Regions from separate parts of the Cohnella suwonensis genome, predicted to be linked through region 2. Evidence: riboswitches for the same ligand, from Rfam matches in the RefSeq annotation. Region 2 holds a riboswitch; the other holds the start of a gene.
The links. Region 2 has a riboswitch for thiamine pyrophosphate ahead of thiC (phosphomethylpyrimidine synthase ThiC). Riboswitches for the same ligand answer to the same signal wherever they lie in the genome.

Region 1 (16,028 bases), on a different contig from region 2:
TTACCTCTTCGCGCTGCGCAAGCTGAACAGCCGAATCGTGCCGCATACCGTCCGGCGGGAGAAGTCGGACTACGGACAATCCGACATTACCGACGCGCGAATCGCCAGCGCGACCGCACTGCGTAAGCTGTTGTTCGGAGAAGCCGGTTCGCTCGACGGTCTTGCCCCGTTCGTGCCCCCGACAACGCTCGAGGTGTTAAGACGGGAAACGGACGAAGGCCGCGCCCCCGTTCATTGGGAGCATTTCGCGCGTCCGCTCTTTCACGAGCTGTTCCGCCAAAGCCCCGAACGGCTGGCCGAATACGCGGAAGTTGCGGAAGGGCTGGAACACCGCATCAAGAACGTGCTCCGCGACGTTCAGGCGTATACGGTCTCATCGCTTCTCGATGAATTAAAGACGAAGAGATACACCCGTACGAAGCTGCAACGCACGCTGCTGCGTATCCTGCTGGGCCATCGCAAAGAATTGCTGACGGCCTCCCGGTTGGCTAACGGCGTCGATTACGTTCGCGTGCTCGGCTTCACCGAACGCGGACGCGGCATGTTGAAGACGATGCGCGGCAAAGCGACGGTTCCCGTCGTCGGGTCCGCGGCCGAGCACGACTCCCCTTACTTGGAGATGGACGCGCAAGCGACAGCCGCGTACGCGCTAGCCATGCCGGCCGCCGTCGCGGGCGATGCCTACCGAGATTTCACGAAACCTCCGATCCGCGTCTGATCGGACAAGAAGGTCTATCGCCGTCCCCCGGAACGTACATTTGTAATGTATCGGATCGGGGGGCTTTTTCTGTTCAATCGCAAAGGTCGTAAACGCTCGCTGCTGTTGTCCCTCTCCACCGGAGCGACCGCTTTGGCCGTCGTGGCCGGCATCGTCGGCGCGCCCGGGGAAGCGTTCCGGGCCTCGCTCGAGGGCTTGCAAATATGGTGGCAGAACGTTTTCCCCGGCCTGCTTCCTCCGCTCCTCCTCGCCGAGCTGCTCGCGGCGTCCGGCTTGCTTCACGGCATCGCCGCATTCGCGGAGCCGCTTACCCGGGGGCTGTTCCGACTCCCCGGCGCCGCCGGCTGGGCGATCGCGTTCGGCTGGTCCGCCGGCATCCCGGCGGGAGCCAAGGAAACGGCCAGGCTGAGAGAGAACGGCCTGCTTCGGGAAAACGACGTCGATACCGCGCTGCTCGTGTCGCATATGCCCAACCCGTTCCTCGTCGTTCTCGTCATCGGCTACGGATTTTTACGCTCCCCTTCCCTCGGTTGGGCGATCGCGTTCGGTCTATGGACGGCGACGTTGCTGACCGGCTTCGCGTGGGCGCGAATCGCCAAACCGCGAGCTCCGAAAGTACCATCCATACCGTTGACGCACCCCGTCGCGCTTGTCCAAAGGGCTGTCAGGGCGACGATGGATGCCCGCGCGGACGATGGCCGGCCGCTAGGCAAGCAACTGGCCGACTCGGTGACGAACGCCGTCGGCACGTTGATGACGCTGGGCGGATTAATGATGATGAGCGCCGTCGTCGTGCGGCTCATCCAGCTGTTCGCGCCGGGCAACGATGTCTGGCTCGCATTCCCGGGTTTATACGAAATGAACCTGGGCGCGTTCGAAAGCTCCCGTTCCGCCCTGTTCTCCGCCGCGCCCGCCAGCGCCGCGGCGTTGATCGCGGCCGCGCTCGCTTGGAGCGGCTGGAGCGGCCTGCTGCAGGCGCGAGCCGCCTTCGGCAACGAATTCCCGTTCCCGTGGGCGAAAGTCGTCGCTAGCCGGCTCCTGCTTAGCGCGGTCGCCCTCTTCACGACTTACGGTATCGCCACTTTGGCTCTTTCCGAACAAGCATCGGGATTGATGACAGGATTGCTGCCCGTCTCGTCGGCGGCGACGGAAGCGTGGGCGACGGGAACCCCGCTGCCGAACGGCTGGACGCGGCTGCCGGACGGTATCGCCGTCTCCCTTGCCAGCTTCGCCGTATTTTTGCTGCTTGCGCTCGCCGCCGCCGCCATCCGACCGGGCGCGCCGAAGCCCCCCCTTAAACCGCGCGACGAACAAGCTCCCTCGGGGAAGACGCCTCCGCTATAAGCGCGAGAAAAAACCGGCGAACGATCGCCGGTTTTAATTGGAACATATTTTTACTGGAACAGCTTATTTCGCTTCGTTGCCCGGCGGCACGTACTTGCCTTGCAGCGCCGCTTCTACCGCCGGAGGCACGAGATCCTGCACGGGGCCGTTAAACTTCGCGATCTCTTTCACGATGCTGGAGCTTAAATAAGAATATTTCGGATTCGTCATCATGAACACCGTCTCGATGCCTTCGTCCAGCTGCCTGTTCGTGGACGCCATCTGCAGCTCGTATTCGAAATCGGTGACGGACCGGATGCCTCTCACGATCACTTGCGCCCGCTTGGATCTCATGTACCTGACGAGCAGGTCCCTGAAGCTGTCGATCTCGACGTTCGGCAAGTCGCGCGTCACTTCCGCGAGCAGCGCCTTGCGCTCTTCGACGCTGAAGAGAGGCGACTTCGACGTATTGTTCAGAACGGCGACGACGACCCTGTCGAACTGCTTGGCCGCCCGCCGGATAATGTCCAAATGGCCGAAAGTAACGGGATCGAAGCTTCCCGGATACACGGCTACCCGCGTCTCATGTCCGTTCCGGTTCTGATGGGGACTCATCGCGTTCCTCCTCCGTTGCCGAGGAGGAGTCGTTCTCCGCCTCTATCTGTGATCGAAACCGGTAAACCGATAACGCGATTTCGCCGTATTTCGCGTACTTGATTCTCTCGAACGAGCCGAACTCGTCGCCGTATTCGACGTCCGGATGATGCTCTACGACCGCCGTGGCGCCGTTCGCTACCAACCCTTTCGCCGCCATCTCCAGCAACAGCTCGTCGCAGTCTTTCATGGCGTAAGGAGGATCCAGAAAAACGAGATCGAACGGCTTGCCCGCCCGTTCCAGTACCTTCAGCGCCCTCTTGGCGTCGTTACGGTACACTTCCGCCTTGTCCGACAGCCGGGTCGACGCGAGATTTTTTTTCACGATGTCGACGCTTTGCGGCTGCGAATCGATGAACACGGCGCTTCCCGCGCCGCGGCTGAGCGCTTCGATGCCTAAGCCGCCCGTTCCCGCGAACAGGTCGAGCACCCGTTCCCCGTCGAAATAGGGGCCGATGATGCTGAACAACGACTCTTTTACTTTATCCGTCGTCGGACGGGTGTTGCTGCCCGGCACCGCTTTCAGCGGATGCCCCTTGGCTTGTCCTGAAATAACCCGCAAATGCTCAACCCCTGCATGCTTGAATAACAATTACAGTATGTTTTTCGACAGATGTTATGTTACCACATTCTCCCGCTCTCCGAAAGCCGGAAGAGCTCCGTTCCGGAAGCAAATGACGGGTTCGCAGATTTTTTCCAAGCCCGCGTATATTTTCCTCGAGCTAGGCCACAATGATAGTACCGGTGCCGAGAGGTGCCGGGGACAACCGCGGAGAAGACTTACGTTTCCCCATAAGCTCTTCGTCCGGTTTCTCCTCTCCCATGAAGGCCCTCGTCGTGAGACGGGGGTCGACTTTTTATGTATAAGCCCTTATTTATAAAGGGATTTGAGGCACATGTGCCTTCCCCAATTTATGTTGAAACCTTGAATTAATCACTGATTGTGCACCAATTTCTCAAAACGACGCTTTTCCTACCTAATAATAACCGTATTCCTAGCCGGCGTTCGACTTAGGTTTTTGCTCAGGAGCAATTGATGTCGACCGGACGATTATCATTTCATGATGGCGTTCCTGTTTCTAGAAGACGATAAGGTCTTGCTCGGCCAGCACCTTCAGCGCGGCGAGTATCTGTATATGGTTTCGGCTATGTTTGAAATTAATTGTAAACGATCGGAAGCAACTTACATGGTTTGTCATTAAGCATGGCTGTGCCTGGAACACTTGTTATATCTTAACTTACAAAAAAAGCCCATTAAGGGCTTGTGTAAAATAATTGTGAATTGACTATTCCTGCGACAATTTTGTCTAATTTCGGTTGTTCCGTCTTACGTATAAGGCCAGATTCAACCGCAACATATTGCCTAGAAATTAGGCTCTTTATTAATTTTCATATTCTACTAGATACTGAAGATCTTTTTCTTTTTGTAATTCCTCTTCCGATATGTCAAATGTATACATGACAATTTTAGGTCTTCCTTCTTCTTTGTCTAAATAGTATACCTTCGTTTTAAAGATCATTTCTTTCTTTAACAATCTATAAATAAGTTGATTAAACGGCCTCGGAACATAACCAATCTTATGGTTATTATTGGAACTATCGATCAAACACACTGCTGTTGTGTCATGGAGATTTGAATCATCAATTTCCGGTTTTAATTCTTGATCCTTTTTTGTAAGTTTATACTCCTCTTCTGTATGCGACCAGCCTGCAACATCGCAATTAAAAAAAAGTAAATTTTGACTTCTCGTATACGTCATGGGAGTAACAAATGAGATTGAATCTGTTGCAAGTTTCCCCTTAGTAAGACAAAGATAATCCCAAGTTGGATCTTCTGTTGATTCAAGATTATTGTCTTTTAAGAATTTTTTGAAATCAGTGCGGTTAATACTTGGCAATCTTCGTTCAAAAACGGAAAATAACTTTTCACTGTGATAGATGCTATTTCTATCATTGAAACCGATAAACAATTCAAAACCATCATTTTTTGCTTCATCTAGCATGTATTCATTATAATTAAAGGTATAACCAGTTTCTTCATTCTGAAGGATACCAACTACGTAATTTTTACCCGAAGACGATGCTTTCCAATTGACTAACAATTTTAAATTCATAATAAGAACTCCCTTAAAATAATATCACGGCGAGTCCGAAGAATCCTGCTTACGAATTCTTTTTGTACTTCTGACATAACTTCATCAGGAACATTCTGCACGATATTATTTGTATCTTCATCAGTTAGTTGCTCTAACTTTTGTATTAAATTCTTAATTTGTGGTTTTTGTTCCAATGCATGCCCAAGTAAATCAATACATGAAACTTTTTTAATATTATCGATTGAGCCAATCTTAATTAACGTTTTTGAACGCCTTATATATGAGTCAAACATTTCTTGACTGGAAAGTAACTGCTTAATTCTTTCAACAGGAAGTTCTCGCCCTAACGAAGAAGAGTTGTCATATATTGGTGCCATTCTTATTTCCTTATTTCTTTCATTCCGAATGATTCCAAAGTTATCCTGATGTCTATCGGTATTTCCTAAAATCGCATCAAGTAAAATCATTTCATGTAATTTACTTTCGAACCCGTGTTTATTGAATAATCGATTCAGTAAGTCGTAGCGATAAATTTCAGTGTTTCCCCTCAATTTCTTACGATCGTAAGTAACATCAAAATCCATTATCATATCTGCGCCTTCAATAAGCACCTCTTCGCCTTCATTCAAAAAAGACTTACAAAGTGCACCGTATATACCTGTTCCGAGAAATTCATGGCTAAGGCCATAATGCTCAAGCACCAGAGGATCGACATGCAAGTATCCAATATCTACTTGATGAGTTTCTAATCCCACAGTATTACCAACTTCTGAAGCGATTTTTTCAGCCCACATCTCTCCAGTTGATTCACCTTCAGGATTGGTACCACTCGTTAAAGATACTGGCAATTTGAAAAGTCTAAGTTGATTTTCTTCAGGTGTCCTATACCATCGTTTCTCTTTGGAACCCGAAACGAAAATATCTTCGTAGAACCATTTTGAAATATCAATGACTGGAAACATTATGATATCTCCTTGTCTTAGCGTAATCCAAGTATATCAAATTAGGTGATTGTACACCGAATAATATTTATTTTGATATTCTCCAAGACCGAACCATATTTGATTAAGCTTCTGTAATTCATCCTTAGGGATGGTATGATCATTATATCACGAACACATGTTCTTGTTCAAGAATTAAAAAGACCCGCTCATCAGAATCAGAGCAGGCCTTTTTCCTTCATCAAGGGGTACAGTAGCAATAGCTTTAGAATAGCTTCGGCTGCGTACTGTCCGCCGTCTGCCATCTTATCGTAGAGTTCGATCACGCGATGAACGATCCCGGCCGCCACGTCTCCCTGCTAGGCAATATCCGGAAGCACTGTCGCGAGCCACATCAGCTTTTCGACTACCGGCACGCCCAATTCGCATCGATCAGTTACTCCCGAGATCCCGAATCCGCTCGGCGACCGAGTAAGCTAGCTACGCAGGTGCTTGGTCCCTCCCGAGACCGGCCAGAGGATGCGTGCCTCTGGGCACGCTGAAATAAAAAACTGGCTCATCGGTGGATTGAATTATTCTTTTTATCTAAATATTTCTCACGTAATCGCTCTTCTCGTTTCTTTTCGGCGCTAATAACTCTATTGAGTTGAATTTCTACTCTTAATCTTTTTCGATTATTATAACTAATCATCCACGCAATAAACAATCCGACCAAAACCAAACAGATTAATAATGTTGCTGTACGTTCAATAATCCGCATTTTAAGAGGTATAGAATCCCCAGCAATTGAAAAGGCCTGCGCAGCAAATGTTCCAAAAAGTGATATTCCGAGACTAAAGAAACTATATGCCTTATACCCCTCGATCAACCCTTCATACTTTGCTTTCATCTTGATCAATTTAGATTTGTCTTTCATATGTTCTATTTTCATAAGTTTACCTCACAACCTTTATATACCTTCTCGAAAAATATTCCGTTCTGACGCAAACACACTTCCCTAAGGATACGCACCAAATCAGACATTCGGACGGGTTCCCTCCGTTTCCTGTCGCGAATCTCCTATAGAGATCTCCGCAGGAAACGAGGCGACAACCACCATGCCCATCACGATTCCCCGACAGCCCGATCTAGTGCTCGTCGCTTGGACGAGGAATCCGCTTGTCCCAGGCTCGAAGCGAACGATTACGGACTCGCGCGTCAGCGGCAGTTCCCGTCCTTGCACGTGCCTGCTGAAGCCGAATTTACTGCTTCGTCCCGCGGCGAACTGCTTGAAACTTAACGACTTCCGCGTCATCTCCAGCGACAAAACAACCGCCGTAAGCGGCCTCGCGCTCCTGCAGCGCTAACTCCCTTATACGTCCGTTCCGAAAAACTCACGGATCGTCTTGCTCCCCCAGCCGCCCTTGCCCGGATCGCTGACCGATCCGGCGAAGCCCGGCTTGGCCGGACGGCCCGGTATCGAGGGAGAACCCGGGGCGCCGCTCGTGCCCGGTATGGACGGCAAAGAGGCGCTGCCCGACCGCGAGAAAGCGATTATGCTTCCCGAGCGGTCTCTCAGCACCCCTTTATCCAACCAGCCGAGCGGTTGTCCCGTCAGCGAAAACACTTGATTGTCCTGATACAGCCAGCCCAGGTTGCGTCCGTTCTTGCTCACGAACCGGTCGCCGTCGGCGACGACGAACGCGGCTTGTCCGAATCTGTCGAAATACCAATCGCCCATCACGTAAACCTCCGCGTTTTTGAACCCATTATACCATGGATTTCCTCCGCGGCGTTCGCGCGTTATGCGTGCGGTAACGTCCGGTCCCCTAACAAGGCGAGCACTTCCCGCTTCAATTCCACGAACGACGGTTCCGTCCAGACGTCCGCGCGCCGCGGCCTGTCGAACGGAACGGCGATTTCCTTCAGCACCGTCGCCGGCGCCGACGACAAGACGTAAAGGCGATCCGACAGCATGAGCGCCTCCTCGATGCTGTGCGTGACGAACAGTACGGAACGCCGGTCGCTTTCCCAAAGTTCCAGCAGCCATCGCTGCATCTCCGCGCGCGTTAACGCATCGAGCGCGGCGAAAGGCTCGTCCAAGCACATGACGTTGCGCTTCATGAGCAACGCACGCAAGAACGATACCCGTTGCTGCATCCCGCCGGACAGCAGATGCGGGTAAGAACCCGCCACGTCGCCGAGATGAATGCGATTAAGCCACGATAAGGCCTGTTCCTTCGCTTCTTTCTTGGAAGAGCCGGCAGTTACGAGAGCGGTCGACACGTTATCGGCCACCGTCAGCCAAGGAAAAAGCGCGGCTTGTTGCGGCATGTAGCTGATGAGCCCGCGCCGCCCCGCCGTCTCTTCCCCCGAGATGCGGATGCTTCCCCGATCCGGCTTCTCGACGCCTCCGATCAGCCGGAACAACGTCGACTTACCGCTCCCGGAAGGACCGATGATCGACACGAACTCCCCTTCTCCGACCCGCAGCGATACGTCGTCCAACACCTGGAAGCGTTCCTTGCCTCTCTGGTATGCTTTGGACAAGCCTTGGACCTCGAGCATCGGGGAACGTCCCGCCGTATTCTCGAACCCGCTCATTCGGAGGCCCCCTTCCATTCGCCCTTCTTGCGCGGGCGCCAGCGAATGACGAGCCGTTCCGCGAAGACCGCCGCGTAGTAGAACAGGAGACTCAGCGCCACGACGCAGACGATCGAGCCGAAGACGCCGGGTTGGTCGAATCCGTTCGATTTCAGCTTCAAATAATAACCGATCCCTTTATTCGCGCCGAGCCATTCGGCGACGAGCGCCGAAGAAACGACGTACGTCGCGGCGATCCGCAAGCCGGAGAAGAAGTAAGTCAATGCGCCAGGGAATTCGAGCCGTATCAACGTTTCCCATCGCGAGGCTCCGATCATATCCAAGTATTCCCGCAGCTGCGGCTCGGATTGGCGAAGCCCGACGAGCATCGACAGCGCGACCGGGAAAAAGGACACGAGCACGAGAAGAATCAGCTTCGGCGTCCAGCCGAAGCCGAACCAAATCATGAGCAAAGGTCCGAGCGCGATCAGCGGGACGTTCTGCGACAAGACGAGCAACGGCGATAACGCATCCCTCAATACCGGAATGAAGTGCAGAAAAATAGCGATGACGATGCCGATGACGACGCCAAGCGCCAAGCCGACGAACGCCAAGTACGCCGTCGCGAGCGCGTGTTTCCATAGAATCGCCGAATCGTCGTACATGGAGACGGCGATGGCTGACGGCGCCGGCAACGTGAACGTCTTGATCTCGAACGCGGCGCAGATCGCCTGCCAGAGCCCGACGAATACGGCCAAGGCGACGACGGGAAGCAGGACGGCGCGAACGGTTTTATTGCCCATCGGGATACTTCTGCAGCAGCTTGCCCATCGACGCGCCGTCTCCGGCGTCGACGAGCAGCTTGATCTGGGACAGCACGGACGGGCTTCCCGCTTCGAACATCGCCGCGTTCATGTCCTTCACGACCCCGATCAGCTTATCGAGGTCTCCTTCCATCGTCGTCTCGAGAGGACCGACGCGGTAGGCGACGCCCGATGCTTTAATGATCGCGATCGCCTTGTCCACGTAGGGGACGACGTCTTCTCCCGGTTTGACTTTGGGCAAAATTTGAATGCTAAGCAGCGCTTGCGCCATGGCGATTCCCCCTTTCGTTCGTATTCGAGCGTTACTTCGGCAGGAATTCCGTCGTGAACATGTCGTCGTAATTCAGGTCGGCTTTCATCAATCCGTTTTGTTTCATCCAGTCTCCGTAACCGGACCACACTTCGCGTTTCTGCTCGCCCCAACGCGGCGCGTCGTCTTTGTATTTCGGGCTGAGCCACTTCTGACTGGCCTTCACGAGTTCGGCGTTGATCTCCGGCTCCGCCTTGATCAAGACGTCGGCCGCCTCTTCCGGATGCTCGATCGCGAAGTTATAGCCGTCGGCGGCGCCCGCCAGGAACGCGCGCACGACCTCCGGCTTATCCGCGATCAGCTTCTCGTTCGTGAGGAGGAGCGGCGTGTAATAGTCGAGCTGTTTGCTATAGTCCGTCAGATAAACCATATTGACCGGTTCGTTGCGAAGTTCCGCTTCGATTCCCGTCCAGCCATAGAAAATCCATTCGAAGTCGATCCCCTTCTTCACCGCGGTGAAGAAATCCGCCGTGCCCGCGCTGACGAAGTTCACTTTGCCGACGTCGGCTTTCTGTACGTTCATCATCGATTCGATGACCGCTTGCTCGGCGGGAGATCCCCAACCGCCGTAAGATTTACCTTCGAAATCTTTCGGTTCCTTGATGCCGCGATCGGCCGGAGACGCGAAGCCCGACGTATTGTGCTGGATGATCGGAGCGATCGATACGAGAGGCAATCCCTGCTCCCTCGCCAAGATCATGCTCTCCTGCGCGCCGACGCCGAACTCGGCCGTCCCGGCCGCGACGAGCGCGCTCGCGCCCGCTTCCGGCGGCTGTTCGATTTTCACTTTGAGACCGTATTTCTCCCAGTAGCCTTTATCTCTCGCGAGGTAAAGACCCGTATGGTTCGTGTTCGGCGTCCAGTCGAGCACGAGCGTCACTTCCTCTAGATTCGCGGGGCTCTCCCCGCTAGCCGGCGCGGACGCCGACGGACTCGCTTGCGGCGACCCCGAGCCCTCGTTATTGCCGCCGTTGCCGTTATTGCCGCATCCCGCCAGCAGTACCCCCGCTAACGCCGTTAACGCTAAACCTTTTCCGAACCGAAGCTTGCTTGCCATTCCGTATCTCCCTCTCTCTTGCCATGCTGTCGAGAGACGAATTCCGGCAACAAAAAACGCCCCCCGATTCCGGAGGGCGTCCATAAGATATAAACGGACAAAGCGCACGGGGAACGTTCCGCCATGCTCCCGCCTTCCTACGCTGGCATTAACCAGATCAGGTATAAGGGTCTGCATCTTCGATGGGATGCACTCTCAGCCGGCCTTGCTCCAGCTCCCCCGGGGCGTATTCGATTGTTCGAAACCCGCTACTCGCTATCCTTATTATAACAAACGCCGCCCGGATGTCTATCCTTTACGGCCGCATGGCCAAAATTCGCCTCGCTTCGGCCAAATATTCCGCGTCATAAGGTTCTTCCTCGTAGCGCTCCGCGAATACCCCCTCGACCCGTCGTAATCGAAACGCGGCTTGTCATGCGCAAGCGCGGCTCGATTCATCTGAACATCGTGTACAATTTGATTAAATGAAGCATGTTGTTCGGATCGATCTTCTGGGCGATGATGAAATTGACGAGCTGGTCCTCCTGCGTTTCCGTAAGCGTCTCGTTCAGGATTTTGGCGAATTGCTTCACCCACCTGCGCACCTTCGCCCGGTCTTGCAGATCGTATTTCGTGACGCCGTCGAGCAAATCCTTGATCCGCTCTTTCGTTGCCTGATTTTTCATCTTCAGCTTGACTCTTTCGACGAACTCCGCTTTGATGCCGAACTTTTGCCAGCTCTGGGTCAGGGTCGATCACGCTCCTTCGGCGGCTATACGGTTCATCATATGCCGTTCCGTTAAGCCCGATGACTATCTCGCTTCCCGGGCGGCGAAGCGCGACATTAATCGAGAGGCTCTTCGCGGCTGTTCGCGTCGCGCGCGAGATACTCCCTCAATCCCGCGTACACGGCGGACGACCAGAATTCCGGAAGAGCGGTCAATTGCGCCGCGTCGTCCCTCGCCAGCTCCAGCGCGTCGAAATCTTCGATCAAGCTCGCTAACCTGAATTCCGGCATGCCGCTTTGCTTCGTGCCGAAAAACTCTCCCGGACCGCGGATTTCCAGATCCCTTCGGGATATTTCGAACCCGTCGTCGGTGTCGGTCATCGCCCTCATTCTCTCTTGCCCGTTTTCCGACTTCGGATCGGCGATCAAAATGCAATACGATTGATGCTCTCCCCGGCCGACGCGGCCGCGCAGTTGATGTAACTGGGACAGGCCGAAGCGGTCGGCGTCCATGACGATCATGAGCGTCGCGTTCGGCACGTCCACGCCGACCTCGATGACGGTCGTGGAGACGAGCACGTCGGTATCCCCCGCGGCGAACGCTCCCATCGTCGCTTCCTTCTCCGCGGCCGTCATCCGGCCGTGCAGCAAGCCTACCGCGAGCTCGGGAAGAGATTGAGAAAGCTGGGCGTGCAGATCGATCGCGTTCTGCACGTCGAGCTTCTCCGATTCTTCGATGAGAGGACAGATGAAGAACGTTTGCCTGCCTTGCTGCGCCTCCTTGCGAATAAAGCCGAGCACGCGATCCATCATGTCGTGCTTGACCGAATACGTCTTAATCGGCTTTCTTCCTTTCGGCCGTTCGCGGATCGTCGAGACGTCCAAGTCTCCGAACACGGTAATGGCGAGCGTGCGCGGGATCGGCGTCGCGGTCATCGACAGCACGTCCGGATTCAATCCTTTGCGCCTCAGAATGCTTCGCTGGTTCACGCCGAACCTGTGCTGCTCGTCCGTCACGACGAGGCCGAGGCTTCTGAAGAAGACATCCTCCTGAATGAGCGCGTGCGTGCCGACCACGATGTCGAGCAGCCCCATCTGCAGCGATGCGATGACGTCCCTGCGCTTGCGGTCGGACAAGCTGCCCGTAAGCAGCCCCACTTGCATGCCGTAAGGTTCGAAAATACGGCTAAGCGATCGGACGTGCTGCTCCGCGAGAATTTCCGTCGGCACCATGAGCGCTCCTTGATGCCCCGCTTTGATCGTCGCGTACAGCCCGATGGCGGCGACGACCGTCTTGCCCGCCCCGACGTCCCCTTGCAGCAGCCGGTTCATCGCGAACGGCTGCTTCATGTCGTGAAGGATTTCGTTGACGACCTGCTTCTGCGAGTCCGTCAACTCGAACGGAAGCCGGTCGACGAACTCGCGAATGTCGGCGTTATCGACGGCGTGCGGAATGCCGTCCGTCTTCTTCGTATGTAACGCCCGGTAGGCCTGCAGCCGTAGCTGGAATAGAAAGAACTCTTCGTACACCATGCGGCGCCTGGCCTCTTGTCCCGCCTTCGTGTTCTCCGGCCGATGGATGATGGAGATCGCCTCCGCGCGCGACATCAGCCCGTGTCGCCGAAGCAGATCATCCGGCAACAGTTCCGGAATCGAATCGGCATATTGGGTCAGCGCCTTGTCGATCAGCTTGCGGATCAGCGTCTGCGTGACGTTCCCGCCGACGGAGTAGACCGGTTGCAGCGTCCCCGTCTTCAACGTTCCGCGATCGGGAAATTCGGAATCGGCAACGGTCATGTATTTGCGGCGTTGATCCCATTTGCCGGTCAGCGTAATTTCCCGTCCGACGACGAGCTGGTCTTTCAGGAACGGCCTGTTGAACCAGACGGCGGTCACGAGAGTCGCCCCAATCGTTACCCGGCACGACAGCCGGGATTTGCCGCCGTAGCGCTGGACGACGGGCAACGACGCGATTGTGCCCTGGACGGTAATTTTCTCCCCGTCCTTCGCTTCCGACAACTCCCGTATCCGGTAATCCTCGTAGCGGAAAGGATAGTATTCGATGAGGGCTCCGACGGTGGAAATGCCCAAGGCGTGGAGCTCCTCCGCTTTCTGAGGGCCCACGCCTTGAAGTTTCGAGATTGGCATATGGAATAGCGATAACGCCATCAGTCCGACCTCAGAGGAAAGACGAACAACCCGATCGTGCCGGGTCCGGCGTGCGCGCCGATGACCGGCCCGATGTCCGTCTCCTTGAATTCGCGGACGTCGAGCGCCCGCTTCAGCATGTCCGTCAACTCCGCCGCGCCTTCCGTATGCCCGGGCGTCGTGGCGACCGTCAGGTTGACGGGCCGTCCGCCGACGTCGGAAGCCAGCACTTCGACGATTCTGGCGAACGCGCGCTTCTGGCCTCTCGCCTTGTCGAACGGGTAGACGACGCCTTCTTTATCGATGGATAAGATCGGTTTGATATTAAGCAAGGACCCGAGAACGGCGGATGCCTTCCCGATCCGTCCCCCTTTTTGCAAGTATTCGAGCGTGCCCACGACGAAATACAATTTGAGCTCGTCTCGGAGACGGCGAACTTCGGCGACGATCGCCTCTTTCGAAGCGCCGTCCCGCGCCATTTCCGCAGCGGTGACGACTAGCTGACCGTAACCGAAGGATGCGGATTTGGAATCGATCACGGTAACGTCCGCGTCGTCGTCCAGCATCGATCTTGCGATCGTCGCGGACTGGTACGTTCCGCTCATCGCGCCCGACAGATGGATCGAGACGATGGATTTGCCTTCCGCGAGCAACCGTTCGAACACTTCGAGATAATCCGCCGGAGAAGGCTGCGACGTTGTCGGCAACCCGCCGAACTTCGGCAACCTCTCGTAAAATTCGGCCGGCTGGAGCGTAATGTTGTCCAGATAACTTTCGCTTCCGAACAACACCTTGAGAGGAACCATCGAAATGCCGAGTTCAGTTCTCGTCCCGAGCGGAATGTCCGCCGTACTATCCGTCACGACCGCGACAGATGCCATATCGAGTAACCTCCATCAATTGGAAAATGATTTCGTTTCGTCAAGGCTCGACCGCGAAAAGGTATGGGTACAGCGGTTGCCCGCCTTCGTGCACTTCGACTTCGGCGTCCGGATACGTCTCCGCGAGCCATTGTTCGAGCGCTTCCGTCTCTTCCTCTTCGGAGCCTTCCCCGGTCAACACCGTTAAGATTTCCCCGCCCGTGACGAGCAAAGAGGCCAATAGAGCTTTGCACGATTCGAAGCGCGTGGACGTCGAAGCGACGATCGTCTTGTCTTTGATGCCGATATAGTCGCCTTGGCGAATGTTCACGCCGTCCATTTCCGTGTCGCGGACCGCTTGCGTCACCTGGCCGGTAATGACGCGCTCGTACGCCTTCGTCATCCGTTCGACGTTCGCTGCTTCCCCGTCGTCCTCCTGGAAGGCGAGCATCGCCGCCATGCCTTGCGGCAGCGTACGCGTCGGCAGCACCGTAACGGGACGTTCAGCGAGTTCCGCCGCTTGTTTGGCCGCCATGACGATGTTCGGATTGTTCGGAAGGACGAATACATGATGGGCCGACAAGGAAGAGATCGCACCGATCAAGTCCTCCGTGCTCGGATTCATGCTTTGGCCGCCCGAAAGGACGATGTCGACGCCTAAGCTCCGGAACAGCTCCGCGTTGCCTTCGCCGACGCTCACGGCGACGATGCCGTAATCGGCCATCTCGTGCACGTCCGGATTCGGCTCGCTTTCCGGCGAAGCCGTTATCGCCGGCAAGTTCACGACCCCCGGCAACGCGTAATCGACGTTGCCCGCCGGAGGCGGGCTCGGTGGAGACGGCATAAGCGCCGGAACCGGTTCGTGAGCGGCCGGCGCGCGCGACAGAAGCTCGCGGTGCTGCTCCTGCATATTCAGAATGTGAATGTGAGTGATCGCGCCGTGCGTCAAAGCGTGGTTCATGACGTCTCCGGGACGCCGGGAATGGACGTGAACCTTCACGATGTCGCCGTCTTCGATCAAAATGATCGAATCGCCGTCCCTTTCCAGCGCTTGCCGGAACGAACGCTCCGGGAACGGCGCGGACGAGGACGCGCGTTGAATGAAGAACTCCATATCGTAAGGGAAAGCGATGCTTTCCGTCGTAATCTTCGATTGGGCGGTCGCATGCGCGGCGACCGAAGGAACGGGCGGTTTCGCCGGCGTCGGCGCCGCGAACTGCGCCGCTGGACGCGTCGCGGAGCGTCCGTCGTCGTTCCCGAAGCTTCCCGCGTTCAAATAAGCGGCGAAGCCTTCGTAGATATATACGAGTCCTTGCCCGCCGGAATCGACGACGCCGACCTGCTTGAGCACCGGAAGCATTTCCTGCGTCCGCGCGAGCGTCTCCTGCGCCTTGGCCAATACATCGGCCATCCATTCCGGTAATTCCGTTAGGCGACGGGATACGGTGACGCCATGGCGCGCCGCTTCCCTCGCCACGGTCAATATCGTGCCTTCGACCGGTTTGACGACCGCTTTGTAAGCGGTATCAACTCCCTGTTGGAGAGCAGCGGCGAATAAAGGGACCGTTATGTCTCTTTGTCCGGCGACCGCGCGGGAGAATCCGCGGAACAGCTGCGACAAAATAACCCCCGAGTTGCCCCGCGCGCCCATCAGAAGCCCCTTGGAGAGCACTTCGGCCGCGCGGCCTACTTCCTCCGACGGTTTATTCGTTAATTCGGCCACGCCGGCCGTCATCGTTAAATTCATGTTCGTTCCCGTATCGCCGTCCGGCACGGGAAATACGTTCAGGGCGTTGACCCTGTCCACGTTGCCGGACAAACGCTCGGCG
Region 2 (16,028 bases):
AACGGATAAGGAAAAAGTCGAGCTGCACGCCTGCGTGAGGGAAGCGCTGATCAACGTTCGCAAGCATGCGAAAGCTTCCCGCGTCAACGTCATAGGCGAACCGGATGGCGCGAACGGCTTCCGCTGCTCGGTCGAAGACGACGGCGCCGGATTCTCGGCGGATCCGCTGAACGCGCCGGGACGATTCGGGCTTCGCATCGCCCGCGACCGCGCTCTGGCGATGGGATGGACGTTCCAAGCGGAGCGGCGCGGAAGCCGTACGGTCATCGAATTGCGGAAGCCGGGAAAGGAGAGCGCTCATGCCCGTTAAAGTGTTATTGGCGGACGACCATAAGCATGCCCGGGAAGGGATACGGACGATCGTCTCCTCGATGGCCGATTTCGAAGTCGTCGGGGAGGCGTCGAGCGGCGAAGAGGCTCTAGAGCTGGCCGGCACGCTGAGGCCGGACCTGATCTTGATGGACATCCACATGCCCGGGATGGGCGGATTCGAAGCGGTGAAGGCGGTCAAGGGCGCATACCCCGAGGCGAAGATCGTCATGGTGACCGTGTCCGACGAGGTGTCCCATCTGTTCGAGGCGATCCGGAAAGGCGCGCAGGGTTACTTGCTGAAGAACTTGAATCCTTCCGCGTGGCGGGAATACTTGAGAGCGGTCGCGCTCGACGAGGCGCCGCTTAATCCCGAGGTGGCGATGGCGATCTTGAGCGAACTATCGGTTAGGAAGACGAACGATCCCGCGGCGACGCGCAAGGATTTGCCCGAGATCGAACCGCTCACGCCGAGGGAACGGGATATTTTGCAGGAAGTGGCGAGAGGGCAGACGAACCGGGAGGTCGCGTCGGCGCTCGGATTGTCGGAGCATACGGTGAAAAACCATCTGAAGAACATTTTGCAGAAGCTGCACTTGGACAACCGGGTTCAACTGACGCGTTACGCTTACGAACGGGGCATGGTGGAGACGGAGTAAAGAACGCGGACCGCGCGATTAGCACCGGAGACGCAATATCGTCACAAACAAACGACCCGTATGACTCTTTCGAGTCATGCGCCTAAGGTAAGCGGAAGATATACTTGGGAATATCCAAATACCTGTCGGACGAGGAAAGGTCGGATCATTCCCATGAAAAAAAGCATCATTCTCGTATTCGCTCTGTTATTGACTTTCGGATTTGCAAGCTTGGCCAGCGCTCACGTAACCGTTCAGCCGAAGGAAGCGCCCGCCGGATCGTACCAAGTATTCACGATGCGCGTCCCTTCGGAAAAAGAATCCGCGACGACGCAAGTGAAGGTCGCCGTTCCGGAAGGCGCCGCGGTCAGCCGCGTGGAAGCGAAAGCGGGCTGGACGTACGCGTTCGAGAAAGGCGCGGACGACAAAGTCGTCAGCATCACGTGGAAAGCGGACGGCGCGGGCATCGGCGCGACGGAGTTCGCGGAATTCCGTTTCCAGGGCAAAGTCGCGGACGACGCGAAAGAGCTCGTCTGGAAAGCATACCAGACTTACGCCGACGGCGTAGTCATCGAGTGGACGGGCGCTCCGGACGCGGATAAGCCGGCTTCCGTTACCGCGGTAACGGCGGCTACGGGCGACGGTCACGGCGACGGACACGGCGCGGCGAGCGCGACCGGCGACGACGCGGATGAACAAGAAGAAAACGAAGGACGCGATACGCTGACGCTTTCGCTGGCGATCGCCGGTCTCGTAGCCGGCGTGCTTGCACTGATCGTAGCGGTGTTCCGTAAGCGGACGTGAATACTTGAACGCAAATGCGAAAATACTAAGTCGGAGTCGATAATAAAAGAGGTTGGAGGAACGACGATGAACGTTCAACGCGCATCGGAGATCGCGGCATCGCCGATCATGGCTAATGTGACGTTTGACAGCATTCCGGTTTATATCCAGCATGTAGACGAGTCGAACGAAGTCGCCCGCATTTACCCTCTTCACGATCCGAAACAGGAACAAAGCATTGCCGTAAGCCAATTGGTCGAGCATTGAAACTGAAAGGTTGACAGATGATCGCGGCCGAGGTACTGTTGATTAGTAATTCCACTAGGGGCGCCCGCAAGGGCTGAGATAAGGCAGATGCCTTGGTCCCTTCGAACCTGATCTGGGTCATGCCAGCGTAGGAAAGTGGGCAATGTGCGTCAGGCTATTGCGGTACCGACAGCGAACGTCTTAACGGACGTTTTCCGTCATGCCGCACGTGAACGCGACACATTTCAGCCGCTCCCTCCGGGGCGGCTTTTGTTGTTTTTCGCGTCTTCCGGACCTAGCATCTCTTGGTTCTGGCGCGGACAAAAGCCACCGGCGAGAGCTGCCGTTATTGCGCCATCCAAGGCGCGTAATCGCAGGTGCTGCATGAAATGTGCTTCGGATCGCGACTGTCTTCCGTCACTTCACCTCTTTTCATAGCTGCCTCCTAGGGGAATTTCGAAAATATCCTTTAGGAGGTTTTTTATTATGCCGATTATGACGACGCCGCTGCCGGGCAGCCGCAAAGTGTACGTGACAGGTTCGCGGGAGGATATTCGGGTGCCCATGCGCGAAATCGCTTTGGAGCCGAGCAAGGGGAGAACCGGGGAACAACCGAACGCGCCGGTTCGGGTTTACGATGCGAGCGGCCCTTACACCGAAGATGGCTTTCACGCCGACGTTAGGCAGGGACTGCCGCCTTTGCGGAACCGATGGATCATGGAGCGCGAAGACGTCGCGGAATACGAAGGACGTCAAGTGCGGCCCGAAGACAATGGATTCGCCACGGCCCGATCGGCCGAGGAACGGGGAGCGGAAGTATTCCCGAAGCCGCATAACCGCTGTTTTCGTTCGGAAGCGGGCCGCAACGTCACGCAGCTTCATTACGCGCGCCAAGGCCGCATCACTCCCGAAATGGAGTTCATCGCGATCCGCGAGGGGCTCGGCGCGGAGTTCGTCCGTGCGGAGGTCGCAGCGGGGCGCGCGGTCATTCCGGCGAACATTAACCATCCGGAATGCGAGCCGATGATTATCGGAAGAAATTTTCATGTAAAGATCAATGCCAATATCGGCAACTCCGCCGTCGCGTCTTCGATCGAGGAGGAAGTGGAGAAGATGACGTGGGCGACCCGTTGGGGCGCCGATACGATCATGGATTTGTCGACGGGCAAGAACATTCATACGACTAGGGAATGGATCGTCCGCAATTCCCCGGTTCCGGTCGGCACGGTGCCGATCTACCAAGCGCTCGAGAAGGTCGGCGGCAAAGCGGAGGATCTCAGCTGGGAGGTGTTTCGCGATACGCTCATCGAGCAGGCGGAGCAAGGCGTCGATTACTTCACGATTCATGCCGGCGTGCGGCTTCGGTACATACCGATGACGGCGAAGCGGGTAACCGGAATCGTCTCCCGAGGCGGCTCGATTATGGCGGCTTGGTGTCTCGCCCATCACAAGGAGAACTTCCTGTATACGCATTTCGAAGAAATCTGCGAAATCATGAAAGCTTACGACGTGACCTTCTCCCTGGGCGACGGCCTTAGACCCGGCTCCATCGCGGACGCCAACGACGAGGCGCAGTTCGCGGAGCTCGATACGCTGGGCGAACTGACGGACATCGCCTGGAAGCATGACGTTCAAGTGATGATCGAAGGCCCCGGCCACGTGCCGATGCATTTGATCAAAGAGAACGTCGACCGGCAAATGGAAGTATGCAAGGAAGCGCCGTTCTACACGCTAGGGCCGCTGACGACGGACATTGCGCCGGGGTACGACCATATTACGTCCGCGATCGGAGCGGCGATGATCGGATGGTTCGGCACGGCGATGCTCTGCTACGTCACGCCCAAGGAGCATCTCGGGTTGCCGAACAAAGAGGATGTCAAAGACGGGGTGATCGCGTACAAGATCGCCGCGCATGCCGCGGACTTGGCGAAGGGGCATCCGCAAGCGCGTCTTCGGGACGATGCGCTGTCCAAGGCGCGCTTCGAGTTCCGCTGGCGCGATCAGTTCCACCTCTCTCTCGACCCCGAACGCGCCATGTCTTATCACGACGAGACTCTTCCGGCGGAAGCGGCGAAGTCCGCGCATTTCTGCTCCATGTGCGGTCCGAAGTTTTGCAGCATGCGCATTACGCAGGATATTCGGGACTATGCGGAACAGCATGGCTTAGAGGCGGATGAAGCTCTCGAAGCCGGCATGAAAGAGAAGGCGGAACGATTCGTTGCCGAAGGAAGCCGGATTTATGCGCCTTGACGCTGAAGGTCAGGAGCGATATTCCAGGCAAATCCGCTTCGCTCCGATCGGTTTATCGGGCCAGGAAAAGCTTGGCGACGCCAGCGTTCTCGTCGTAGGCGCCGGTGCGCTGGGCGCATCGCTTGCCCAGCATATGGTCAGGGCGGGGGTCGGCAGCTTGCGCCTCGTCGACAGGGATTACGTGGAGCTGAGCAACCTCCACCGGCAAACGCTCTTCGACGAGGAGGACGCGCGGACCGCGCTTCCGAAGTCGGTTGCCGCCGTTGCCAAGCTGCGCCGCATGAACGGCGGCGTCAGAATGGAAGCTTTCGTGGCCGACGTCAACTTGCGCAATGCCGAGTCCTTGCTCATGGGCGCCGATCTGGTGCTCGACGGCACGGATAATGCCGAGACGCGCCTGCTGCTAAACGATGCTTGCTTCGCGCACGGCATTCCATTCGTCTACGGCGGCGTTGCCGGCGCCAACGGGATGAGCGCGTTGTTGGTTCCGGGAGATCATTGCTGCCTGCGTTGCTTGCTCGGGGAAGGGGAGCCGTCCGAGGCGCATGAAGCGGCGCCTACTTGCGATACGGTCGGCGTCATTTCACCCGCGGTGGAGCTAGTTGCGGCGTTGCAGGCGGCGGAGGCGATCAAATGGCTCACGGGCAACCGGAAGGCATTGCGCGGGACATGGGTGGTTGCCGACATATGGGAGTTTTCGCTCAAGGAATGGAAGCTTCCGCCCGGTCGGGAGAGTTGCCCATACTGCGGTTGGGGCGAAATGGAAAATAGGAGCGTACGGGACAGGAGCGATGAAGGGATCTTGGAATTTCCGACGTTGGACCCTGCCGCGTTGGAATCCGATGAGGACGCTCCGTCCGCCGAAGAGGGGGTCCCCGTCGTATTGTGCGGCAGGGACACCGTGCAAGTAAAGTTGAACCCGTCGCTTCGTTTGCCGGATTGGGAAGCGCGGCTGGAAGCCCGCGGCTGCTCCATCACGGCCAGCAACGGGTACTTGCTTCGCGCGTCAACGTACGCGGGAGAGCGGATCGTCGTATTTACGGATGGCCGCGCGCTTATTCAGGGTGCAGGGGAAACGGCTCGCGCAATGGACATATACCGTCTTTATTTAGCATGAGAGGGGGCGCTGCGATGCATCGGAAACTGGATTTTAAGCTGTATGTCATTACCGGAGAGAATTATCATCCCGGACGCGGCATGCTGGAGGTCATGGAAGCGGCGCTGATGGGCGGGGCGGACATCGTTCAGCTTCGCGACAAGGACATTTCCAAGCGCGAATTGCTGGAGAAGGCCAAGCGATTGAGAGAGTTGACCGCTAAATACAAAGTCCCGCTGATCATTAACGATCACCCGGACGTCGCTCTTGCCGTCGATGCGGACGGCGTGCACTTGGGCCAAGAGGATTTGCCGATAGCGGTCGCCCGCAAAATGATGGGTCCGCATCGCATCGTCGGCATATCGACGCATAACCTCGAGCAAGCCCGCGCTGCGGAAAACGCCGGGGCCGATTATATCGGGGTCGGGCCGGTCTATCCGACCGGGACGAAGCCGGGACGTCAAGCGGTAACGACCTCTTACGTCTCGCAAGCGGCCGCCGAAATCCGCATTCCTTGGGTGGCTATCGGCGGCATCACGACCGATAACGCCGCCGAGGTGCTGAAGGCGGGAGCGAGAAGGCTGTGCGCGGTTTCCGCCATCGTCGGAAACGTCGATCCCGAAGGGGCTTGCCGTCGATTGCTGGAACAAATAACGGGTTGGAACGAAAGAACGCGTACGGAGATCCCATCGGAACAATCGTACGTCCACGTTACCGTTAATGGTCGGCCAGCGCGGACGCAAGCGACGACGCTGTTCGAATTGGCGAAGCAGTACGGGTTGGAGAGCAGACGCGTCGTCGCCGAACTGAACGGCGAAGTCGTTCCGCGTCAAAGCTGGAGCGACACGCCGCTGCATATAGGCTCATTGGTTGAATTCGTTCATTTCGTAGGGGGAGGGTGAATCGAAGCATGAATACAAAGCTGAACGACCCGTTAGTCATAGGCGGGCATTCGTTGAAGTCCCGGTTTTTTCTCGGGACTGGCCGATTTCCGAGCCCGGCCGTGCTTCAGATGGCGCTGGAAGCTTCCGAAGCTCAAGTCATTACGTTCGCGGTTCGCCGGATCAATCTGGACGATCTCGAGGACGATAACATCTTGCAGCATGTCGCCGATCGCGGAACCGTTTATTTGCCGAATACGTCGGGTTCCAGCAATGCGGACGAAGCCGTTCGCATCGCTCGGCTGGCGCGTTCCGCGGGGCTGGGCAATTGGATCAAGGTAGAGATCAGCGCCGACCCCCGTACGCTGCTGCCGGATCCGATAGAGACGCTTAAAGCGACGGAACGTCTCGTCAAGGAACAATTCGTCGTGCTGCCCTATACGTCGGACGATCCGATTCTTTGCCGCAGGTTGGAGGAGGCCGGGGCAGCGGCGGTCATGCCGGGAGGCGCCCCCATCGGAACGGGGCTTGGCATCCTTAATCCTTATCATCTCGGCCTAATCGTGGAAGATGCCCGCGTTCCCGTCGTCGTGGACGCGGGACTCGGATCTGCTCAAGATGTCGTGCAGGCGATGGAGCTGGGCGCGGCGGGCATTCTGGCCAATACGCCGGTCGCCAAGGCGCAAGATCCCGTTGCCATGGCGCGCGCCATGAAGCTGGCCGTCGAAGCCGGACGGTTGTCGCGTCTAGCCGGACGTATTCCGATGAAGCGGTACGCTTCCGCCAGCAGCGAGCCGGAAGGCCGACTGTTCGAGGCGATCGGCGCGGAGAGGAAGAACTGAGCATGCCGGAATCGGTATTGATCATCGGCGGGGGCATTATCGGATTGTCCTGCGCGCTCGAGTCCGCGCGGCGCGGATTTCGGGTCACCGTACTGGAGCAAGACGCGTTCGGCGGCCAGGCTTCCGGCGCCGCGGCGGGAATGCTGGCGCCCTTCTCGGAAAATACCGAAGGCCCTGATCCTTTCTTTCGCCTATGCTTGGACAGCTTTTACCGATATCCGGACTGGGTTCGGCAACTAGAGGAGCAGTCCGGACACAAAGCGGAATTATGTTCTAGCGGGAGCTTAAACGTCGTTTTTCACGAAGCGGATCTCCTTCCCATGCAAACGAGACTAGCTTGGCAGCGCAATTACGGCGTGCCTCTCGAAATGTTGGACGAATCTGAGCTGCATCGATTGGAGCCCGGGCTGTCAAGGCGGGCGGTCGGCGCCTTGTACTGTCCCGTCGAAAGCCACGTATTCGCGCCAAAGCTGGTGAACGCGGTTGAGGAAGCGTGCAGAAGGGCCGGCGTTCGGCTCATTCCGCATGCAGGGCAATTAACGAACCTTGAAGCGGGCTCCGTCTCCGGAGTGCGAGTAACGATGGCCAATGCGGGGAGCTGGCGCGGGGACCGGCTCGTTGTCAGCACAGGCGCCTGGAGCGGCTTTCTGCGGGAGTGGGTTCCGATAACCGTGCCGGTTCATCCGATTCGAGGACAAATTTGCTGTTACGACGCCGCTTTAGGGGATATCCGGCACATGGTATTTTCCAGTCAGGCATATTGGGTTCGCAAAAAGGACGGCAGCGTCGTCTGCGGAGCGTCGGAAGACGTGGCGGGGTTCGATCGGAGCGTGACCGAACGCGGCATAGATCGGTTAACCAGATGGAGCGGCCGCGTGTTTCCTTTTCTGGAGGGAGCGCCTCCTCTGCGAAGCTGGGCGGGACTGAGGCCGGCAACCCTCGACGGCAGGCCGCTCATCGGCTGCGTTCCCGGATACCCCGAGATTATCGTGGCAGCCGGACATTATCGCAACGGAATATTGCTAAGCCCTGTAACGGCGGCCATGGTCGGGGATTTGCTGGAAGGGAAGACGGATCCGGCAGGGAATGCTTTCGGGCTGGACCGGTTTGCCCGAATGGCGGAGAAGAAGGATACGGGGTGAACGTAACGAGAAAACGAGCGGATGCGCACGCCGGTTCGATCGTTCGCCGTTCGTTGGCGTTGACCGTTGCGGACCGCCAAAGACGACGGCCGCGCTGAGCAAGCCGGGGTCGTCCGCAGCAAGAATGCGCAGTAGCACGCTGCCAGCGTACTAATTGACCCTCTCCGCAGCAAGAATGAGCAGTAGCACGCTCCCGGCGTGCTAATTGACTCTTTCCACAGTAAGTTTGGTCAGTAGCACGCTGTCAGCATACTAATTGACCCTCTCCGCAGCAAGAATGCGCAATAGCACGCTGTCAGCGTACTAATGGACCCTTTCCGCAGCAAGAATGCGCAGTAGCACGCTACCAACGTACTAATTGACCATCTCCGCTGCAAGAATGCGCAATAGCACGCTACCAGCGTACTAATGGACCCTTTCCGCAGCAAGAATGCGCAGTAGCACGCTAACAACGTACTAATTGACCCTCTCCGCAGCAAGTTTGGTCAGTAGCACGCTCCCGGCGTGCTACTCGACTTTTTCCATCTCATGCTTCCCTAATAGCACGCTGCGAGCGAATGATTTTTACGGTACACGGGCCCCTTATCGAAATGGCATTGCAGGAATGTTACCTACTTACTAGCTCGTAGGTATGAACCCGCTGCAGCCCTTCTTTGGTTGGACGGATTAAATTCTTGCTTACGAGACCCCGAAAGACTCGCAAACAAAACTCATGACTCGCTTGCAAACATTCCTGCGCGTCTTTCATGCGAATCGGTCTACCCGAAAGACGCATAACTTTCAAAGTTCTTTTTCGATCGGGGAAAGTAACGCCTCGGCAGTACCGGCCGTGCTTTTTCCATACAATTCATACAGAGCTCTTCTGCAAACATCCGGGTTTTTGTCCATTTCGTCATAAGTGAAGGGGACGTAGAGAATACCTAGCGCCCCCATCGAGCGCACCCGCATTTTCTCGAAGTCGAACCGAGGCCGTGTGATATTCTCCGCATGCGGGACGAAGCCCTCGACCTCCAATCCGAAACGAACGTTGAGATCATAGGCATCGATGTAGGCTTTCACGCCCGACAACGTGAAGAACTCCTTTTCAAGGATAATGCCTTCGAAAGATCCGCGAACCGGCCAAATCAACTCGACGAGCAGCTTCCTTTCCCCTTCTCCCTGTTTGCGCAATTGTTCCAGCCTCGTGCCCGATGCCTTCCGCATCTGATTTTCTAATAGTTGAAAGTATGCCTTTTCGCCAACCGATTTCTTGTCCATGCCAATTGCACCCCTTTCGGAAAATAAAAAACGCCGTCCTCTCCGAAGAGAAAAACGGCGTGTGCTTCACGCGTAAATGATACGGAATGACTAATACGGAATGAGTAGTGATGACGCATAACTTCGACTCATGCTATTCAAAAAAAGCATACCGGACTCGCGAGAAATCCGCAAGCCATTGGCAAGCTGGCTGCCGGCTGGGAGAATTCAACTTGCGAGCAGGCTCCGATTCACCTATAATGAGTTATAAATCTTCAAATGCGTCGATGGAGACAAGTAAGCAGTGCCTTCTTAACAGGGAGGGAGCGCCGTAGACTGGGAGCGTTCCTAAGAAATCAGGCTGCCGAAATTCGCTCCGGAGCAGATCTTTGAACGGCCGGCCGCAGCCGCGCCAGTAGGAGACACCGGTTCGCGGCCCGTTACGCCGTACGAGAAGGGAATGCCGGAAGGACGATGCAGCGAATGCTGCGTGCGGCCTGGCGTTCCAATTAAGGGTGGTACCGCGTCTTTTCGTCCCTTTCGGGAGAGAAGGCTTTTTTTGTTTTCCAGGCGTTTTGGTTCGCCTCATTTCCCACCAGACAAAGGAGAGTTTCGAATGAAACAACGATTGGAAGCTTTGCGCGCCGAAGCGCTTGACCAGCTTCGAACGGTGGCCGACGCCGCCGCGCTGAACGATCTTCGCGTGCTTTATTTGGGCAAGAAGGGCAAGTTGACCGAGATATTGCGCGGCATGGGCTCGCTCAGCGCCGAAGAACGTCCGATCATCGGGCAAGTGGGCAACGAAGTGCGCGCCGCGATCGAGGAAGTCATCGCCGAGAAGCAGATGGCGTTCGATCGCGCGGCGACGGCGCACCGCTTGCAGGCGGAGACGATCGACGTGACGCTGCCGGGCAAAGCGGCCGCCGCGGGCGCCGTTCATCCGCTGAACAAGGTCGCCCAGGAGATCGAGGATATTTTCGTCGGCATGGGCTACACGATCGCGGAAGGTCCGGAAGTCGAAACCGACTTCTTCAACTTCGAGGCGCTTAACCTGCCGAAAAACCACCCCGCGCGCGACATGCAGGATTCGTTCTACATTACGGACGAGATTCTGCTCCGCACGCATACGTCGCCGGTGCAAATCCGCACGATGAAGGCGATGAACGGCCAGACGCCGGTTAAGGTCATCTGCCCGGGCAAAGTGTACCGCCGGGACGACGACGACGCGACCCATTCCTTCATGTTCCACCAGATCGAAGGGCTCGTCATCGGACCGAACATCCGGATGAGCGACTTGAAAGGGACGCTGCTTCAGTTCGTGCAGGAAATGTACGGCCCGCAAATGCAAATCCGCCTTCGTCCGAGCTTCTTCCCGTTCACGGAACCGAGCGCGGAAGTCGACGTCACTTGCGCGCAATGCGGCGGCAGCGGCTGCCGGATGTGCAAGCATACGGGCTGGATCGAGATTCTAGGCTGCGGCATGGTGCATCCGAAAGTACTAGAGCACGGCGGCTACGACCCGAACGAAGTGACGGGCTTCGCCTTCGGCATGGGCGTGGAGCGCATCGCGCTGCTGAAATACGACATCGACGACATCCGCCATTTCTACGCGAACGACTCGAAGTTCCTGAGCCAATTCGCCAAGCTATGACGAAGCCTTCCCCTTAGGGAAAAGCGTGAAAGCATCGGCCGCAAGGAACGCGAACGACTATACACTTGGATAAAATGAGGGGAGTTTCCCATGAACGTATCTTATCGGTGGTTATCCGATTATATCGACCTGAGCGACATCGACGCTCGGAAGCTGGCGGAAATGATGACGCGCGGAGGCATCGAGATCGATAACGTGCCTTCCCGCAACGCGGGAGTAAGCGGCGTCGTCGTCGGCTACGTGACGAGCCGGGAGAAACATCCGGACGCCGACAAGCTGAGCGTCTGCAAGGTGGACGTCGGCACGGGCGAACAACTGCAAATCGTATGCGGCGCGGCGAACATCGGCGCGAACATGAAAGTGCCCGTAGCCACGGTCGGCGCGAAGCTGCCTGGCGGCTTGGATATCAAGAGAGCGAAGCTGCGCGGCGTCGAATCCCAAGGGATGATCTGTTCCGCGCGCGAGCTCGGCATCAACGATAAGCTGCTGCCGAAGGAGCAGCAGGAAGGCATTCTCGCCTTGCCGTCCGACACGGACGTCGGACTGAACATTCTGGACGTCCTCGCGCTCGACGACTCCGTGCTCGAGCTAGATCTGACGCCGAACCGTTCGGACTGCCTCAGCATGCTGGGCGTCGCTTACGAGGTCGCGGCATTGACGGGGCGTCCGCTCGCGCTTCCGGAGCCGGAGAAGGACATTCACGAATCGGCCGACAAAGTCGCGGATCGCGTCAAGGTGACGATCGCGGCGGAAGAGCAATGCTCGCTCTATACGGCAAGGCTCGTCTCCGGCGTTAAAGTGGCTCCTTCGCCGCTGTGGATGCAGAACCGGCTCATCGCCGCGGGCGTCCGTCCGATCAACAACATCGTCGACATCACGAACTACGTGATGCTCGAATACGGTCAACCGCTGCATGCGTTCGACGCGGCGAAAATCGCCGGAGGCCGCATCGACGTCCGTCTCGCCCGCCAAGGCGAAACGCTCGTGACGCTCGACGGCCAAGAGCGCAAGCTAGAGCCGCAAATGCTCGTCATCGCCGACGCGGAGAAGGCGATCGCGCTCGCCGGCGTCATGGGAGGCGAGAACTCGGAAGTTACGTCGGACACGACGGCGATCGTGCTCGAGTCCGCGAAGTTCGACGGCGGCACCGTTCGCCGCACATCCCGTCAGCTTGGATTACGCTCGGAAGCTTCCGCGCGCTTCGAGAAGGAAGTCGACCCTGGGCGCGTCCGCGCGGCCCTGGACCGCGCGGCCGGCTTGATCGCCCGCTACGCGGGAGGCCAAGTGGCGGAAGGCGTCGCTTCGGCGAAAGTTGCCTCCGCCGAGGCGGCGGTCGTGAGCTTGTCGCTCGACCGGATCAACGGCATGCTGGGCACGACGCTTTCTTCGTTGGAAGTGAAGACGATTTTGTCGCGGTTGCAATTCCCGGCGCGATCGGACGCCGAAGGCGTATGGACCGTCACGGTACCGTCGCGCCGCGGAGACATAAGCCGCGACGTCGACTTGATCGAGGAAGTCGCCCGTCTGCACGGTTACGACGAGATTCCGACGACGCTGATCGAAGGCCCGACGACGGCCGGCAAGCTGACGAAGCCGCAAGCGATCCGCAGGGAACTGCGCAACATCTTGACGGGAGCCGGCTTGCAGGAAGCGGTCTGCTATTCCGTCACGTCTCCGTCGCGCACGTCTCTGTTCGCGGAACTGAACGGCGGAACGAAGCCGATCGCGCTGGCGATGCCGATGAGCGAAGAGCGCAGCGTACTTCGCACGTCGTTGCTTCCAAGCTTGATCGAGGCGGCCTCGTACAACTTGACCCGCAAGAACAACGATCTCGCGTTGCTCGAAATCGGCAATGTCTACCATACGGACGAAGAAACGTTGACGCGTCTGCCGCACGAGAAGCCTAGGCTCTCGTTGCTGCTCGCCGGCAACCGCCGCTCGGCGGCATGGAACCGGACGGCCGAAGCGGTCGACTTCTACGACGCGAAAGGATTGCTCGAGAAAGCATTCGCCCGTCTGGGGCTATCCGGGCGCATCGGCTACGCGGCGGCGCAACCGGCCGGGTTCCATCCGGGACGCACGGCCGCGGTCACGATTCGCACGGAACGCGGAACGGAGACGATCGGTTACGTCGGCCAGCTTCACCCGGACGCGCAGCGCGAATTCGATCTGCCGGACACGTACGTCGCGGAAATCGAGTTGGCGCCCGTCTACGAGTATACGGACGCCCATATCGAATACAAGCCGCTTCCGCGTTACCCTTCGATGGAACGGGATATCGCGGTCGTCGTCGACCGCGCGGTCGCGGGCGGCGCTCTGACTGCGGCGATATCGGCTTCTGCGGGCGAATTACTGGAATCGGTGAAGGTGTTCGACGTGTATACCGGAGACCGGGTCGCGGCGGACAAGAAGAGCGTGGCGATCGCCCTCGTATATCGTCACGCGGAACGAACGTTGACGGACGAAGAAGTGACCGAGGCGCATGGCCGGGTATTGGCGAAATTGGAACAATCTTTCGGCGCGGAGCTTAGGAAATAGGCAGGAAACCGCAAGGGAAGCAGCGAATACGTCTAGACGCCTCTTGGCGAAAGACGTTTCGCTGCTTTTATTGCCTCATGGGGGCTGTTAAACAATGGACGCAATGGGAGGATCACGCTGTGAATGGGAACGAAAAGACGCGTGTGACCGTTGACATATATGGAACGCAATATACGATAACGGGCCACACCAGCACGGAGTACATGAAACGGGTCGCCCAAATGGTCAACGACCAGATGGGCAAGATCAATAGCGGTTCGCCGCGCCTCGATTTGCCGAAGCTCGCCGTGCTCGCCGCGGTGAACATGGGCGACGAATTGATGCGTACGAGGCGCGAGAACGAACAGTTGCTGAAGGACGAGACGGCCTGCAAAAAAAGAGTCGAAGAGCTCGATGGCTTGTTGGAGGATCTGTCGCACCGGCTCGAGGACGAGAAGGCGAACGGAGAGAAGCTACTCTCGGAAGCCATTGCTCTCGGCGAAGCCGAGCTTAGCGAAGCGATAACGCGGCACGAAGCGGAGTTGGCTACGGCGAAGGCGGAGCTCGCCCAAGCGATAGCATCCGCGGCCGAGGAACTCTCCGCGGCGAAGGCGCTCGCGCAAGCGAAAGCACTGGCGGATGAAGAACTCTCCGCCGTTAAAGCGCTCGCGCAAGAGGATCTCGCGCAAGCGAAAGCACTGGCGGATGAAGAACTCTCCGCCGTCCAAGCCCTTGCGCAAGAGGATCTCGCGCAAGCGAAAGCACTGGCGGATGAAGAACTTTCCGCCGTCCAAGCCCTTGCGCAAGCGGAGCTCGCGCAAGCCAAAGCCCAAGCCAAGACCCGCGCGGAGGAAGAACTCTCCGCGGCTAAAGCCCTTGCGCAAGCGGAGCTGGCGGATACGAAGCTTAAGGCCAAGAACGAGCTTGCCGCGGTGAAGGCGGAAGCCGAAGCGCGCGTGCTCGCGGCCAAATCCGAAGCGGACGAAATCGTATGGGCGACGCACGCGGAAGCGGAAGATCGGGTAAGCGCCGTCCAGACGGAATCGCAGCGGAAGCTGGCCGAAGCGGAAGAAAGAATCGCGCTTCTGCTGGCGGAAGCCGAGACGCAGCTGATGTCGGTCCGCGACGAAGCGGAGCGGCTGATGAACCTCGAGCGGGAAGAAACGGAACGGCACCGAATCGCCGAGAGGGAGAAGGCTTCCGCAATCGAAGCCTCCCTGCGCGAAGAACTGGCTACCGCTCTGGACAGTGCCGACAAGGCGGCAACGGATCTAGCGTCCGCGCGCGCGGATGCGGACCTGCTGGAAGAGCTTCGCGCGGAAGAAGCGGAGACGTCGCGGGCGAAGCTGGCCGAGCTCGAAAGCCGCCGCGCAACCGAACTCGAATCGCTTCGCGATCAGTACGCGGACGAGTACGCGAAAATCGTTTCCCGGTTGGAACAATCGGAGGAGCGTCGCGGAAACGAGCTGAAATCGCTCGAAAGCCGCAAGGACGCCGAAATTCAGATCATTATGGACAAAGCTTCTTCGGAAGCCGGAGATATCGAAGCGATCTACGCGGAAGAATTGGAGCTTTCCAAGACGGAGCTCGAATCCGTCGCGGCAGAACGCGATAAGCTGCAATCGCAGCTCGCCGAATGGCACAAGCTTCGCGTGCAGCTGGAAAGCGATGTGGAGCATTGGGCGAAAGTGGCCGAAGATCAGCGGATGACCGTATTGGAGCAGCAGGAAATGCTTCATGAGGTCGAAGAGGCGACCGCGGAACGCCAGCGCGCCTTCGCCGCCGAAATAGAGAAAGCCGAGCAGGAAAAGGAAGATTTGCTGAAGCTGTTGAACGAGCTCGAAGCCGCGGAGAAGGAGCGGAACGAGTCCGCGGAGGAGCTTCGCGCGCGTTTGGCTTCGGCGATCGGGGACAAGCAAGCCGCGCAAGAGCTTGCGCAATCGCTGCAAGCCCATATCGGCGAGCTTGTCGAAGCCGGGGAAACTTGGCGAGAATCGGCGCAACGGGCCGAACGGGAACTGGAGGCGGCGCTCGCGGAAGCGGCGGCCGCGCCGGCGATCGATTCTGCGGACTCGGTTCCGCTCGAACGGATGCGGGAAGTCGAGGCGCAGGGCGAACGGCTTTCGGGCGAGCTCGAGAAACTCAAAGGCGAGCACGCGGAGCTGAAAGTCGAGTACGCGAAGCTTCAAAGCGAATATAACGAGTGGATCGACTTGTTGGAGCATTCTTGATTTTCTCGCAAGGGTTTTTATTTCGCCGATTTCAGACGCGGGGCGGAAGCGCTCCGCTTGCGCCTGTCCTCCGTTCCGACGCGGAGTCGCCCTCTCGTCAAGTACCAACTAAGGAGGGGGAAGCTTCCGGCGAACAGCAGCAGGACGTTGATGATCGCGGGCTTCCGCGTCGCGGCGACCGTGGAGATGAACATCGCCATGCCGAC

Region 1: another riboswitch for thiamine pyrophosphate. It lies ahead of ACFPPD_RS24950 (ABC transporter substrate-binding protein); the one in region 2 lies ahead of thiC (phosphomethylpyrimidine synthase ThiC).

Annotation. Positions count from the first base shown of each region.
Region 1 is NZ_JBHSMH010000113.1:40,025-56,052, reverse strand. Features, by position in the region: gene ACFPPD_RS25010 (nucleotidyltransferase) at 1-718, shown strand, start outside; gene ACFPPD_RS25005 (hypothetical protein) at 764-2,062, shown strand; gene coaD (pantetheine-phosphate adenylyltransferase) at 2,126-2,656, opposite strand; gene rsmD (16S rRNA (guanine(966)-N(2))-methyltransferase RsmD) at 2,625-3,257, opposite strand; gene ACFPPD_RS24990 (HIRAN domain-containing protein) at 4,078-4,809, opposite strand; gene ACFPPD_RS24985 (HipA domain-containing protein) at 4,806-5,753, opposite strand; gene ACFPPD_RS24980 (hypothetical protein) at 6,289-6,663, opposite strand; gene ACFPPD_RS24975 (hypothetical protein) at 6,830-7,078, shown strand; gene ACFPPD_RS24970 (4-fold beta flower protein) at 7,084-7,452, opposite strand; gene ACFPPD_RS24965 (ABC transporter ATP-binding protein) at 7,515-8,315, opposite strand; gene ACFPPD_RS24960 (ABC transporter permease) at 8,312-9,097, opposite strand; gene ACFPPD_RS24955 (thiamine-binding protein) at 9,087-9,389, opposite strand; gene ACFPPD_RS24950 (ABC transporter substrate-binding protein) at 9,421-10,485, opposite strand; TPP riboswitch at 10,603-10,716, opposite strand; gene ACFPPD_RS24945 (stage VI sporulation protein F) at 10,920-11,213, opposite strand; gene recG (ATP-dependent DNA helicase RecG) at 11,309-13,360, opposite strand; gene ACFPPD_RS24935 (DegV family protein) at 13,360-14,220, opposite strand; gene ACFPPD_RS24930 (DAK2 domain-containing protein) at 14,261-16,028, opposite strand, start outside.
Region 2 is NZ_JBHSMH010000024.1:7,196-23,223, reverse strand. Features, by position in the region: gene ACFPPD_RS10045 (sensor histidine kinase) at 1-310, shown strand, start outside; gene ACFPPD_RS10040 (response regulator) at 300-968, shown strand; gene ACFPPD_RS10035 (YcnI family copper-binding membrane protein) at 1,122-1,751, shown strand; gene ACFPPD_RS10030 (H-type small acid-soluble spore protein) at 1,818-1,997, shown strand; TPP riboswitch at 2,044-2,148, shown strand; gene thiC (phosphomethylpyrimidine synthase ThiC) at 2,463-4,226, shown strand; gene ACFPPD_RS10020 (ThiF family adenylyltransferase) at 4,216-5,343, shown strand; gene thiE (thiamine phosphate synthase) at 5,358-6,224, shown strand; gene ACFPPD_RS10010 (thiazole synthase) at 6,233-7,045, shown strand; gene thiO (glycine oxidase ThiO) at 7,048-8,187, shown strand; gene ACFPPD_RS10000 (hypothetical protein) at 8,968-9,444, opposite strand; gene pheS (phenylalanine--tRNA ligase subunit alpha) at 10,040-11,074, shown strand; gene pheT (phenylalanine--tRNA ligase subunit beta) at 11,165-13,612, shown strand; gene zapA (cell division protein ZapA) at 13,732-15,822, shown strand; gene ACFPPD_RS09980 (MFS transporter) at 15,840-16,028, opposite strand, start outside.